DNA from 3 places in the Pseudoalteromonas sp. SR41-4 genome. Region 2 is predicted to be linked to each of the others. Evidence: predicted binding sites of a transcription regulator. Region 2 holds the regulator's gene; each other region holds the start of a gene.

Region 1 (3,295 bases), on a different contig from region 2:
CGCATGCTAGCAATTTGCTCTACTGGTTGGTGAGTTGGACCATCTTCACCTAAACCGATTGAATCGTGGGTGTATACAAAAATGCTTGGCACTTTCATAAGTGCAGCCATACGAACAGCATTACGTGCATATTCCATAAACATTAGGAAAGTTGCGCCGTAAGGAATAAAACCTTTATGCAATGCAATACCATTCATAATCGCCGACATCCCAAACTCACGCACACCGTAATAGATGTAGTTACCGCTGGCATCATCGCGTGTTAAGCCTTTAGAGCCTTTCCAAATAGTCAGGTTAGAACCGGCTAAATCAGCTGAGCCGCCCATAAATTCAGGCAGTAATGGACCAAATGCATTCAGTGCGTCTTGCGATGCCTTACGTGATGCTGGGTTTGCTGGATTTGCGTCTAGTTGCTCAATATATGCTTGTGATTTTTCAGCCCAATCTGCTGGCAACTCACTACTAGTACGGCGTTTAAATTCAGCGGCTAGTTCTGGGTGTGCAGCGGCGTACGCGGCAAATTTTTCATCCCAGTTAGCTTCAAGTTGTTTACCCTTTTCTTTGCCATCCCATTGTGCATAAATATCAGCTGGGATTTCAAATGCTTCACCAGTCCAACCAAGGAACTCGCGTGCTGCTTTGATTTCGTCTTCACCTAGTGGTGCGCCGTGACAATCATGGCTACCTGATTTATTTGGTGAACCATAACCGATAACTGTTTTACAACAAATTAGTGTTGGTTTGTCGGTGATGCTGCGTGCTTCTTCGATGGCTGCGCGGATAGCGTCTGAGTCATGGCCATCAACGTCACTTACTACATGCCAACCGTAGGCTTTAAAGCGTGCAGGTGTATCGTCGCTAAACCAACCTTCAACTTCACCATCAATTGAAATACCGTTGTCATCCCAAAATGCAACAAGCTTACCTAGGCCTAATGTGCCGGCAAGTGAACATGCTTCATGAGAAATACCTTCCATTAAGCAACCATCGCCTAAGAAAGTATATGTGTGGTGATCAACAATATCATGACCTTCGCGGTTAAATTGCGCGGCTAATGCTTTTTCAGCAATCGCCATACCTACCGCGTTAGTGATCCCTTGACCAAGTGGGCCCGTAGTAGTCTCAATACCTGGCGCATACCCATATTCTGGATGGCCAGGTGTTTTTGAATGCATTTGACGGAAGTTTTTAATTTCCTCAATTGGTAAATCATAACCACTTAAATGCAATAGAGAATAAATAAGCATTGAACCGTGGCCATTGGAAAGTATAAATCGATCTCTATCTACCCACTCTGGATTTGTTGGATTGTGGTTTAGATAATCGCGCCATAGTACTTCTGCGATATCAGCCATGCCCATAGGGGCTCCAGGGTGGCCTGATTTGGCCTTTTGTACTGCGTCCATTGATAAGACGCGAATAGCATTTGCAAGTTCTTTGCGAGACGGCATGGATTCTCCTACCTTTACTGTATTTGCGCTGGTTATTGTGTGTATTCATTTGAAGATCCATTCTTACTTATTGTAGGGGCTGTATGCAATTAAAAACCTGATTAAATTGGGCATTATGAATTTTTTTTAAGAACAAAAAGTTATTAGTAATTTTATTTAGACGTCTAGGCGTAAAAAAACTATGCAACTATCGTTGTTTTAGATAAAATACGCCCCTAAATTTTTTAGCGCTCTTACCGACGTTTGTGAAGCGCAATATTTGTGAGCAAAGACAATGGCAAAACATTTATTTACTTCTGAATCTGTTTCTGAAGGTCATCCGGATAAAATCGCGGACCAAATCTCTGACGCGGTACTAGATGCCATCTTAGAACAAGATTCTCATGCCCGTGTTGCGTGTGAAACTTACGTAAAGACTGGTATGGTTATGGTTGGTGGTGAAATCACTACTAGCGCATGGGTTGATATCGAAGAAATCACACGTAAAACTGTACGTGAAATTGGCTACACTCATTCTGATATGGGTTTTGATGCAGACTCGTGTGCAATTTTAAACACGATTGGTAAGCAGTCTCCTGACATCAACCAAGGTGTTGACCGTACTAGCCCAGAAGAACAAGGCGCTGGCGACCAAGGCCTAATGTTTGGTTACGCATGTAACGAAACTGAAGTATTAATGCCTGCACCAATCACTTACTCACACCGTTTAGTGCAGCGTCAAGCGCAAGTACGTAAAAGCGGCGAGCTTAACTGGTTACGTCCTGATGCAAAATCACAAGTTACTTTTGCATATGAAAACGGCAAGCCAGTAGGTATTGACGCAGTGGTACTTTCTACTCAACACAGTGAAGACATTTCACAAAAAGATTTAGTAGAAGCTGTGATGGAAACAATCATCAAGCCAGTACTTCCTGCTGAGCTTATCACTAGTGCAACTAAGTTTTTCATTAACCCGACTGGCCGTTTTGTAATCGGTGGCCCAATGGGTGACTGTGGTCTTACTGGTCGTAAAATTATCGTTGATACCTATGGCGGCATGGCTCGTCATGGTGGCGGTGCATTCTCTGGTAAAGATCCATCAAAAGTTGACCGTTCAGCTGCGTACGCTGCACGTTACGTTGCTAAAAACATCGTTGCTGCGGGCCTTGCTGACAAATGTGAGCTACAAGTTTCTTACGCAATCGGTGTTGCAGAGCCAACGTCAATCAGTGTTGAAACATTTGGTACCAGCAAGCTTGAAGAATCACGTTTAATTGAATTGATTCGTGAACACTTTGACTTACGTCCATATGGCTTAATTAAAATGCTTGATCTTGAGCGCCCAATTTATCTACCAACTGCAGCTTACGGGCATTTTGGTCGTGATGAATTCCCTTGGGAACGCACAGATAAAGCAGACGCACTTCGCGCAGCAGCTGGTCTTTAATATCAGCCTTTATGTAAATGTAGAAAAAGCGCCAATTGGCGCTTTTTTTATGCCTGCTGATTATATTGTTGTAAATGCCTAGGTTATTGTCGCGAGGTAAACTCGCTGCTACCAGACATAGGCGCGGGTTTACCCCGCGCAATTAAAGCTAGGTTCTAGAAAGTGATACCAATCGTGTTAAGTTACTGACCATTTATAGCGACAGATAAATACAGTGATAACAAGGCGTAAATTTTGACATGTAGTTGTTCTACTTGAAAAAATTATAACGCAGTTAGCGCTTTATTTAGCTCGCTAGAATGGTTAAATATTTAAGTCGATTGGTATAACTAGGAGCTTGGGTGTATTCGAAGCTTGTCGCTCAAAGCCAGTGACGTTTTACCTAACTTCCTAACCTATCAATGTAAGTATCTTTTCA
Region 2 (3,295 bases):
CCCTATAAGATATAAGAACTGCTTACTCTCACTTTCAACTTAACTTACTTGCAGGATAAAATCGCGTTATGTCAGACTTTCGTGAACAAGCTTTACATTACCATTCGCACCCCGTTCCAGGAAAAATTAGCGTTGAGCTTACAAAGCCAGCTGAAACCGTACAGGATCTTGCACTCGCATACAGCCCCGGTGTTGCAGAACCGGTACGTGAAATAGCTGCTGATCCCGCTAATGCCTACAAATACACCGGTAAAGGCAATATGGTTGCGGTTATTACTAACGGCACCGCTATTTTAGGTTTAGGTAACTTAGGTCCATTGGCTTCAAAACCGGTTATGGAAGGTAAAGCGTTATTATTTAAACGCTTTGCGGGTCTAGATTCGATAGATATTGAGGTGAAACACAATACCACCGAAGATTTCATCAATACAGTTGCTAACATAGCTGATACGTTTGGCGGTATTAACTTAGAAGACATTAAAGCGCCAGAGTGTTTTGAAATAGAAAAAGCATTGATCGAGCGTTGTAGCATTCCAGTGTTCCACGACGATCAACACGGTACCGCGATTGTAACGGCTGCTGGTATGATCAACGCACTTGAAGTACAAGGCAAAGAAATCGAAGATGCGATTATCGTTTGTTTAGGAGCCGGTGCCGCAGCGGTTGCGTGTATGGAGCTACTGATCAAGTGTGGCGCATTGCGTGAACATATTTACATGTTAGATCGTAAAGGCGTTATTCATACTCGTCGTGATGATTTAAACGAGTACAAACAGTTATTCGCTAACAATACAGATAAGCGCACACTGCAAGATGTTATTGCTGATGCCGATGTATTTGTTGGTGTATCTGGCCCGAATTTACTTTCTCCTGACGATCTTAAGCTAATGGCTGATCGACCTGTAGTGTTTGCCTGTTCAAACCCAGATCCAGAAATCTCTCCAGTGCTTGCTCATGGTGCTCGCGATGATTTAATCATGGCAACGGGTCGTTCAGATTATCCAAACCAAGTTAACAACGTGCTGTGTTTCCCATTTATTTTCCGTGGTGCGCTAGATGTGCGTGCAAGCAAAATTAATGATGAAATGAAAATTGCTGCGGTTGACGCTATTCGTAGCATTGCTAAAGAACCAGTACCAGCGGAAGTATTAAAAGCGGCGGGTGTTGAGACACTTGAATTTGGTGCGCAGTATATTATTCCAAAACCGATGGATCCGCGTTTATTACCGCGCATTGCCAAAGCAGTAGCGCAAGCGGCAATTGATTCTGGTGTTGCACAAATTGATATGCCGGAAAACTACATGGAGTAGCTGCTTAGCTGCAATTGGTAATGGCACAATAATAAAAACCTCAGTAACTTACGTTACTGAGGTTTTTTTGTAGCCCATTCCTGAAGCAGGAATATATACAAATGATAACTTAATCTTCGTTGAGTACAGGTACTTCGAGACCCATTTCAAGCATGATTTTTTTCACTTCTTCAGGCACTTTCTCTGGATTATCTTTACGTAAATCTTCATCGTTTGGCAGTGGTTGGCCAGTAAATGCGTGTAAAAATGCTTCACAAAGTAATTCGCTATTTGTTGCATGGCGAAGATTATTAATTTGACGACGAGTACGCTCATCAGTCAAAACTTTTAATACATTTAGCGGGATCGAAACGGTGATCTTTTTAACTTGTTCTGATTTTTTCCCGTGTTCTGCGTATGGGTGAATATATTCACCATTCCATTTAGCCATAGGATGTATCGTTGCCTCAGGTTGTTAATTGTTTGCGCGACCTTTTGCAGCGCAAAGATGGCGAAATTCTATCGTGTTAAAAAAGATAGTCAAATACTTGTTTTTTAGCCATCTAGCGGCTTAAATGTTTTTACTTCTAATCTTGCGGCTAAAACCGCATAAATGCTTTGACTTATTAAATTTGATCCTCTAACCTTTTAGACGTCTAAACATCCATTTAATTGTAGGTGACGGTATGAGTCAAAAGAATAAAGCAACCATTGCAGTACGCAATGGTATTGATGCAGATAAACATCACGGCGCGGTTGTGCCTCCCATTCATTTATCGACCACCTACTCATTTGCTGATTTTGATAAAAAGCGCCAATATGATTATGGCCGTAGCGGCAACCCAAACCGTGATTTACTCGCTGAAACGCTCGCTAAGCTTGAAGGTGGCGCTAAGGGGATTATCACTGCAACGGGCATGGCTGCGGTGCATTTAGCTACTCAGCTGCTAAACAGTGACGATACTTTAGTGATCCCACATGATTGCTATGGCGGTAGTTACCGCTTATTCACCTCACTTGAAAAGCGTGGCTTATTAAAGTTAGTGGTTTTAGATTTAACTAAATCTGAAAATCATCAAAAAATTCTTGAGATAAAACCAAAGCTAATTTGGATTGAAACACCGAGTAATCCTATCTTACGGTTAACCGATATTAAAGCGATCACCACGATTGCTAAGCAGTGCGGTGCGTTGGTTGGTGCCGATAACACATTTTTATCACCTGCTTTGCAAAACCCAATTGAGTTTGGTGTTGATATTGTGGTGCATTCGACCACTAAATATATTAACGGTCACTCAGATGTTGTTGGTGGTGCGGTGATCGCCGCTACCCAAGAGTTGGGTGATGAGCTTGCTTGGTGGGCTAATAACATTGGCATTACCGGTGCCCCGTTTGATAGCTACTTAACGTTACGTGGTTTACGTACTTTGAATGTTCGTTTACGTCAGCATCAAGAAAATGCCTTTATTATTGCCCAATATCTAGAAAACTCCCCTTATGTAAGCCAAGTATATTACCCTGGATTAGTATCTCATCCACAGCATGAACTCGCTAAACAGCAGCAACGTGGTTTTGGTGGCATGGTAAGCTTTGATATCAAAGGTGATATTAATGATGCTGCAGAATTTTTGACCAGCTTAGAAGAATTTAGCTTAGCTGAGTCATTAGGTGGGGTTGAGAGTTTGATTTGTCACCCTGCAACTATGACCCACGCAGGTATGGAGGCAACTGCTCGTCTTGCTGCGGGAGTAGGTGATACCCTGATCCGTATTTCGGTGGGCATTGAAGATGTAAAAGATTTAATCGCTGACTTAGATCGTGTATTCAATAAAGTGAAACCAGGTCAAGCTCAGCACGGCGCAAAAGTAATCGCTTCCTCTGTTCAACAACAAGATGATGAGCAATCAAGCTCATTTAAACTGACTCCTGCACATACGGCTTTGTGGTAATAAAAAATGGTAAATATAGTTCATAAATTTGGTGGTTCTAGCCTTAGTTCTGCAGAG
Region 3 (3,295 bases), on a different contig from region 2:
GACCCTAAATGCATACGCTGCCCATTCTAAATATGCTTGCCATTGGCTACATTTAAGCGGCATACCTTCACGAAATGCAGGTTCATCAATTTGAATAATATCAATACCGGCATTTTGTAAATCGACCACTTCATCACGTAACGCAAGTGCAATTTGATTAGCGATGGTGGGTTTGTCTAAATCATCACGAATGAATGACCAAAACAGAATAGTTACAGGACCTGTTAGCATGCCTTTCATTTTCTTACTCGTCAGCGACTGTGCGTATTTTGTCCACTGAACCGTCATCGCTTGTTCACGTGATACATCCCCCCAAATTACAGGTGGTTTCACACATCGCGAGCCGTAGCTTTGCACCCAACCAAACTGGGTAAAAGCAAAGCCTTCTAATAGTTCAGCAAAGTATTCAACCATGTCATTACGCTCCGCTTCGCCGTGCACTAACACATCTAAATCAAGCGCCTCTTGCTCTTCAACAGCGTAACGAATTTCTGCTTTCATTTGCCTTTGATAATCATCCGCAGATAATTCACCGGCTTTATAATCACGGCGTGCTTGACGAATTACTTGAGTTTGTGGAAATGATCCTATCGTGGTGGTCGGCAGTAGCGGTAAATTAAGTGCTGCATGTTGTTTTTCAATACGTTGAGAAAATGCATGATTACGCTTACCATCTTTTGCGGTGAGTGCAGTTACACGCTTTTGTACAGCTGTATTATTTACACGAGTAGAGGTTAAGCGTGCTTTAATAGGTGCTGAATAAGCAACGAGCTCACTGCTATCATTGCTTTCAAGCGCCGCTTTTAATAATGACAACTCTTGGCCTTTTTGTTTTGCAAATGCAAGCCATGAACAAAGCTCATCATCGAGCTTTTCTTCTTGCTCTAAATCAACCGGTGTATGCAGTAAAGAACAAGATGGAGCAAGCCATAGATTATCACCGCGCTTTAGCGCAATGTCTTTTATGCTATTAAATACAACCTCTAAATCAGTACGCCAAATATTACGGCCATTTACTACGCCTAATGATAAAACTTGATCTGTACTTAATAATATATCTAGTTTTGCAACATCAACATTTGTTGCAACACAATCAAAATGTACGCCATCAACGGGGTAACCTGCAATATCATCAAAGTAGGCAGTGACTGAGTCAAAATAACTAGCAAGTAACAACTTCACGCCTTGACCTGCAAGTGCACGAAAGCTTGTTTTTAATGCCTCTTGATAATCTTCTGTCAGCTCTAAACCTAATATAGGCTCATCAACCTGTACCCATTCAATCCCTTGCTGCGCTAATTTAGCGAACACGTGTTGATAAACAGCTAATAGTTTTTCAAGTAAGCTAAGTTTATCAAACTCCTCACCTGCACATTTTGCTAAGTAAAGATAAGTGACTGGGCCGACCAATACTACTTTTGCATTGTGCCCCAATGCTTGTGCTTGAGTAACTTGCTCGAATAACTCAGTCCAGGTTAGTTGAAACTGCTGATCATGAGTTAGCTCTGGAACTATGTAATGATAATTAGTATTAAACCACTTTGTCATTTCGCTTGCTGCACATGAACAACCGCTTGGTGCGCGACCACGCCCAATACGAAATAATGTATCAAGATCAATGCTACCATCCGCTTTTTGATGACGCTTGGGCACTGCGCCAATCAATAAAGAGGTAGATAACACATGGTCATACCAAGCAAAGTCACCTACCGGTAATAAATCAATCCCAGCATCTGCTTGAAGAGCCCAATTTTCTGCGCGGATCGTCTTACCTTGTTCAAGCAACTGCGCTTGGCTGATTTTACCAGCCCAGTATGATTCTACTGCAAATTTTAGTTCACGCTTTCTACCTATGCGAGGAAAACCTAAGTTATGTAATTGTGCCATGTTGAAATTCCCTTCCAGCTGTTTAGATAGCTAAAACCATAAACCTATACCTGACATCAAACAATTGATGCTTCCTCAGTTTCAACTTGAGGTAAATTCATGGAAATATTTTTTTGCAAACTCAAAAAATATAATGACAACGCTGTCAAACATAATGCTATAGTATATTTGTAAATTTCACGTAAAAAAATTGGGTTTATAGCCATCTAGACGTTGATACATCTTAATTTAAGGCGTATTATGGCTGTAATCTGAGTTAAACTCACCTTTACCATGAGAATTATTAAAGATGATTGATGTAAAACACTTAAAGACCATCGCAACCTTGAAAGAAACCGGTTCCTTGGTAAATACTGCGCGCGAATTATTTTTGACTCAATCCGCTTTGTCTCATCAAATCAAAGATTTAGAAAACAAACTTGATTGCCAACTATTTGAACGTAAAACTCAACCGGTGCGCTTTACCCCACAAGGTATGCTATTACTTGAACTTGCCAGCGAAGTACTCCCGCGTGTTGAAGCAACCAAATGCCGTTTAAAAGAAAGTCTTAATCAACCAATTTCACAATTACGACTTAGTGTTGAATGCCATGCTTGTTTTCATTGGTTATTACCAACAATTAAAGAATTCAATAACTTTTGGCCTGATATCAAAGTTGATTATGAGCGCGGCTTTAGTTATGACGCTATTCCTGATCTGCTCAGTGATGAATTAGATTTAGTACTCACTTCAGACATTCGTGAACCAGATAAACTTGAATACGCACATTTATTTGATTTTAAACTTAAATTAATTGTTGCTCCTGATCATGAACTAGCGAAAAAAGCCTATGTAACGGCACTTGATTTGAAAAACGAGACGATTATTTCGTACCCTATTCCACGAGAGCGTCAGGATATCTTCAAACATTTTATTCAAAATGCACGTTTTGATGGCACCTTGAAAACCGTAGATCAGGGCTTGCTCATTTTTCAGCTTGTCAGTGCCGGAATGGGGGTTGCAGCATTACCGGATTGGTTAGTAACACCATATGAAAGCCAAGGACTCATTAAGTCGATTCCATTAGGCGCACTGGGATTAACCCGTCCAATGTATTTAGCCATGAAAAAGAATATGAAAGATAACCCAGTGTATCGCCACTTTTTAAATACCTGTAAGTTAAATAACGGTCGATAAAATAGGTTTAACCCAGTAGCATACAGAAAACCCCTTTATGTGTGCTACTGTGATGTTTGAACTGAAAAAAATCCTCGGTGCAATGCTGATGCCATTGCCTCTGTTTGCTCTACTGTGCTTTGTTTGCTTATTAATCGCACTGCGTACCAAGAAAGTCAGCGTATTTATTGGTTTAATCGCAATCACCAGTTTATTGCTGATTAGTACCCCTTTTATTGGTCAAAAAATAAT

Evidence for each region. The regulator MetJ, encoded in region 2, represses methionine synthesis genes. The targets are predictions, from matches to a motif close to TAGACGTCTAGACGTCTA.
Region 1: the regulator MetJ is predicted to act here: its motif matches at 1,609-1,626, upstream of metK (methionine adenosyltransferase).
Region 3: the regulator MetJ is predicted to act here: its motif matches at 2,087-2,104, upstream of metE (5-methyltetrahydropteroyltriglutamate--homocysteine S-methyltransferase).

What each region holds. Positions count from the first base shown of each region.
Region 1 is NZ_JACJEI010000016.1:39,641-42,935, forward strand. It holds gene tkt (transketolase) at 1-1,451, opposite strand, end outside; gene metK (methionine adenosyltransferase) at 1,726-2,877, shown strand; gene H5180_RS13765 (diacylglycerol kinase) at 3,268-3,295, opposite strand, start outside.
Region 2 is NZ_JACJEI010000006.1:6,139-9,433, forward strand. It holds gene H5180_RS06330 (malic enzyme-like NAD(P)-binding protein) at 69-1,310, shown strand; gene metJ (met regulon transcriptional regulator MetJ) at 1,420-1,740, opposite strand; gene metB (cystathionine gamma-synthase) at 1,976-3,238, shown strand; gene metL (bifunctional aspartate kinase/homoserine dehydrogenase II) at 3,245-3,295, shown strand, end outside.
Region 3 is NZ_JACJEI010000011.1:59,732-63,026, forward strand. It holds gene metE (5-methyltetrahydropteroyltriglutamate--homocysteine S-methyltransferase) at 1-1,887, opposite strand, end outside; gene H5180_RS10835 (LysR family transcriptional regulator) at 2,177-3,064, shown strand; gene H5180_RS10840 (ElyC/SanA/YdcF family protein) at 3,117-3,295, shown strand, end outside.